2 regions of the Bradyrhizobium sp. TM102 genome follow, and region 1 is predicted to be linked to the other one. Evidence: predicted binding sites of a transcription regulator. Region 1 holds the regulator's gene; the other holds the start of a gene.
The links. Region 1 encodes PhoB, which activates phosphate uptake and scavenging genes when phosphate is short. Its sites were predicted from a motif close to TGTCATNNANCTGTCAT; they were not measured.
Positions count from the first base shown of each region.

Region 2: GDN70_RS13980 (UDP-2,3-diacylglucosamine diphosphatase) is a predicted target of PhoB. The motif match lies at 812-828, and genes of this name have one in related genera.

Region 1 is NZ_AP021855.1:1,188,562-1,190,957, forward strand. Features, by position in the region: gene pstB (phosphate ABC transporter ATP-binding protein PstB) at 1-138, shown strand, start outside; gene phoU (phosphate signaling complex protein PhoU) at 150-866, shown strand; gene phoB (phosphate regulon transcriptional regulator PhoB) at 889-1,596, shown strand; gene GDN70_RS05515 (GcrA family cell cycle regulator) at 1,826-2,338, opposite strand.
Region 2 is NZ_AP021855.1:2,975,311-2,977,706, reverse strand. Features, by position in the region: gene GDN70_RS13980 (UDP-2,3-diacylglucosamine diphosphatase) at 1-788, opposite strand, end outside; gene thiD (bifunctional hydroxymethylpyrimidine kinase/phosphomethylpyrimidine kinase) at 1,195-1,995, opposite strand; gene GDN70_RS13970 (PAS domain-containing sensor histidine kinase) at 2,307-2,396, shown strand, end outside.

The sequences.
Region 1 (2,396 bases):
CAGCAGGCGGCGCGCGTCTCCGACAAGACCGCCTTCATGTATCTCGGCGAGCTGATCGAGTTCGACGACACCAGCAAGATCTTCACGTCGCCGAGCGACCGGCGCACGCAGGATTACATCACCGGCCGGTTCGGCTGAGGAGACGCGACATGGGTACTGAACATACCGCAAAAGCTTTCGACACCGACCTCCAGGAGCTCACCCGCCTGGTCGCCGAGATGGGCGGCATCGCCGAACGCATGATCGTCGATTCCGTCGGCGCGCTGATCCGCCGCGACGTCGCGCTCGGCCAGCGCGTCGTCACCATCGATGCCGAGCTCGACGCGCTGCAGAAGCGCATCGAGGAACGCGCGGTGCTCACCATCGCCCGCCGCCAGCCGATGGCGGTGGATTTGCGCGAGATCGTCGGCGCCATGCGCGTTGCGACCGACCTCGAGCGCATCGGCGACCTCGCCAAGAACATGGGCAAGCGCGTCGCCGCGCTGGAGACCGACTTCCATCCGCTGAAACTGTTCCGCGGCCTGGAGCACATGACCGACCTCGTGCAGCAGCAGGTCAAGTCGGTGCTGGACGCCTATGCCGCACATGATCTGCCGGCGGCGATGGCGGTGTGGAAGGGCGACGAGGAAGTCGACGCGATCTGCACCTCGCTGTTCCGCGAGCTCCTCACCTACATGATGGAGGATCCGCGCAACATCTCGTTCTGCATCCATCTGATGTTCTGCGCCAAGAACATCGAGCGGATCGGCGACCACGCCACCAACATCGCCGAGACCGTGTTCTACATGATCGAAGGCCAGGCGATCACCGACAAGCGGCCGAAGGGCGACATGACCACCTTCGCCACGACGGTCCCGAATACCTGAAGACTCAAGGAGCGACGACCCGATGGGCGCACGCATTATGGTGGTTGAGGACGAGGAAGCTCTCACCGAGCTGCTTCGCTACAACCTCGAAGGCGACGGCTATGACGTCGAGACGGTGATGCGCGGCGACGACGCCGACACCCGCCTCAAGGAGCACATCCCGGACCTGATCGTGCTCGACTGGATGCTGCCGGGCCTGTCGGGCATCGAGCTGTGCCGGCGGCTGCGGACCCGGCCCGACACCAAGCAGCTGCCGATCATCATGCTCACCGCGCGCGGCGAGGAGAGCGAGCGGGTGCGGGGACTTGCGACCGGCGCCGACGACTACATCGTCAAGCCGTTCTCGGTGCCGGAGCTTTTGGCGCGCGTGAAGGGCCTGCTTCGCCGCGCCAGTCCTGAGCGACTCGCGACAGTGCTGGCCTATGGCGACATCGAGCTCGACCGCGACAAGCGTCGCGTGGCGCGCTCGGGCCGGCCGATCGATCTCGGTCCGACCGAATATCGCCTGCTGGAGTTCTTCCTGGAGCATCCGGGCCGCGTGTTCTCGCGCGAGCAGCTGCTCGACAGCGTCTGGGGCCGCGACATCTACATCGACGAGCGCACCGTCGACGTCCATATCGGCCGCCTGCGCAAGCTGCTCAATCTCGGCCGCGAGCAGGACCCGATCCGCACCGTCCGCGGCGCCGGCTACGCGCTCGACGATCGCTTCGCGAAGGCGGAGCAGACGTAAGGTTTGCAGGCGTTGGGGTTTGGTGGGCTGCCGCCACATTCTCCGGTGTCGTCCCTGCGAAAGCAGGGACCCATAACCACAGGCAGTGGTTTGGCGAAGACTCGGAGTGACCATCTCGCGCAACAACAGCGCCCTGTGGTTATGGATCCCCGCGTTCGCGGGGATGACACCGAGTTGGTTGAGGCGCCGTCGTGTGACGGCTGCCGTCTTTGCGATCAGCTAAATCCACTCACCGCGGACCCGGCTTTGCCGGGGCACGCCGGCGATCCGCCGCCGGCTGATACGCGACGCGCGAGTGCTGGGCGCAGTAGGGCAGGCCGGACAGCGCCCTGCCGCCGCAGAAGAAGAAATCGGGGCTGGAGGGATCGCCGACCGGCCAATGGCAGGTGGCCTCGTTCAGCTCGAGCAGCGACAGCCGCTGGCTCATCGGCACCACGTTGTCGTAGGTGACCGGTTCGGCCTCCACCTCGACCTCGAAGGCCTGCGCCAGCGCGGTGTTGCCGCGCGCAATGGGGCGGGTCACCCGCATCATGTGCTGCGCGGGACGCGCCTTGCGCGGCCGGGGCGCTGCCGATGAAGGGCTCTTGGCACGGCCGGACAGACCGAGCCTGTGCACTTTGCCGATCACGGCATTGCGGGTCACATTGCCGAGTTCAGCTGCGATCTGGCTGGCCGAAAGTCCGGCCTCCCAGAGCTTTTTCAGCTGCTCGACGCGATCGTCGGACCAGGTCAAAACCGTCATTGCACCCTTTCCCTCGCTACGCGCCGCCATCCTGGGGCCTCGCAGCGATTGCCTAAGC
Region 2 (2,396 bases), 1.8 Mb from region 1:
GGGACGGCTGCCGGCTTCTGCAAATGATCCGCCCAGGTGATGATCTCGAAATGACCGTCGTCGTGCTCGACCAGCGCCGTGCAGCTCTCGACCCAGTCGCCGCAATTCATGTAGCGAATGCCGCCCTCGTCGCGGATCACGGCGTAATGGATGTGGCCGCAGATCACGCCGTCGGCGTCGTGGCGCCGCGCCTCGGCGGCGAGCGCCTGCTCGAACGCGCCGATGTAATTGACGGCGTTCTTGACCTTCTGCTTGGCCCATTGCGACAGCGACCAATAGGGCACCTTGAACAAGCGGCGGAAGAAGTTGACGAAGCGATTCATCTGGATCGCGAAGTCGTAGGCCTTGTCGCCGAGATGGGCGAGCCAGCGCGCGTTTTGCACCACGAGGTCGAAGATGTCGCCATGGATGACGAGATAACGCTTGCCGTCCACGCCGGTGTGGACCGTGTTCTCGACGACGTCGATGCCGCCGAAATGCGTGCCGTAATAGTTGCGCAGGAACTCGTCGTGATTGCCGGGGATGTAGACGACCTTGGCGCCCTTGCGTGCCTTGCGCAGCAGCTTCTGCACGAGGTCGTTGTGGGATTGCGGCCAGTTCCAGCTCGATTTCAGCGCCCAGCCGTCGACGATGTCGCCGACGAGATAGATCGTGTCGGCATCATGGTAGCGTAGGAAGTCGAGCAGAAGATCGGCTTGAGAACCGCGGGCTCCGAGATGAACGTCGGAGATGAACAACGTGCGAAAGCGCCGCTCCGGGCTCTCGTCACTCACATCGTAACTTCCCATGCGCCAGCCTGTAACAATGTCCCGTGACAGGGGGATGACCGATTGAACTTTTGAGGCACCTTCAGACACGAATCACGCCTTGCCTCGCCTGCCTGCGAATATCAGCCGCATGCGACAATCAGGCGACATGGCGCCGCAGGAGGCGCCGGGACCCTACTCTTCCCTGAGGCCATCTCCCCCGCGGCACATCCTTCGAGACGCCCGCCGTTGGCGGGCCTTCAGGATGAGGGCGGAGTGCGCGGCTGCAAATTCAAAGCGGACCGACGCAGTTCAGCCTCATCCTGAGGAGACCGCGAAGCGGTCCGTCTCGAAGGAGAGGCGCTTGCTCGATGTCGCCACAAGGCATTGGGGACGATGAAGCCAGCGCTCAACGGATCGATGGCCGCGCTTCCGCGGACGGCCCGCCTCAGTAGAACCTGTGGAAATGATGGACCGGGCCGTGGCCGTGCCCGACGCTGAAGCGGTCGGCGGCTGCGATGGCCGCGCTGATCCAGGCCTTGGCGTTGCGCACGGCAAGCTCCAGATCTTCGCCCTTGGCCAGTCCAGCCGCGACCGCCGAGGACAGCGAGCAGCCGGTGCCATGGGTGTTGCGGGTCGCAACGCGCGGCGCGGCGAGCGCGATCGTGTTTTGGGCATCGACGAGATAATCGATGCTCTCGGCGCCCTCGCCGTGTCCGCCCTTGATCAGGACCGCACGGCAGCCGAGCGCCAGCAGGCGATGCCCCTGGCTTTCGATCTCGGCCTCGCTTGCCGCGACCGGCTCGTCGAGCAGAGCCGCGGCTTCCGGCAGATTGGGCGTGATCACCGACGCCAGCGATATCAGTTTTGTGCGGAGCGCGTCGACGGCCTCGGATGCCAGCAGGCGGTCGCCGGAGGTTGCCACCATCACGGGATCGAGCACGACATGCCGCGGCGACCAGCGCGACAGCGCGGCCGCGATCGCATCGATGCCGGCGACCTCAGCCACCATGCCGATCTTCACCGCACCAATGTCGAGATCGGAGAACACCGCATCGATCTGCGCGGTGACGAATTCCGCCGGGACCGGGTGAATGCCGGTGACACCGCGCGTGTTCTGCGCCGTCAGCGCCGTGATGGCGGAGGCACCATAGACGCCGAGCGCGGCAAAGGTCTTCAGGTCGGCCTGGATGCCGGCACCGCCGCTCGAATCGGAGCCGGCGATGGTGAGTGCGACTGGGGTCGTCATCGCCGGGCACCTTTGCTGGATAAGGACACCGCCATGGCCTGTCCTAGCGCGGCCGTGGAACACCGGCAAGCGCGCCGAGCCGTGTCCGACAGTGATTCGCGACGCCGTGTATTCCCTGCGAATCAGGCAAGCAGCGGGCCGGCTCGCCCCGCAATCGTGCGGACTTGAAAATGCAACCGCGCCGGACCCTTGGTATAGTCTCGAACCTTACCTGCTTCGCCGGAGCGCGAGGTGAGAGTGGAACTGTCCAGCGACACCCATGTTGCGGGCTCCCGGCCCGCAAGCCGCCTGGAACGGAATCTTGGGGTGGAATGATGTGGGCCTTTTTTGAACGTCTCCTCGACCCGTCCATGCTGTCGCCGCACGGCATCTGCCTGTTGTGGGAGCCTGAGCTGATCTGG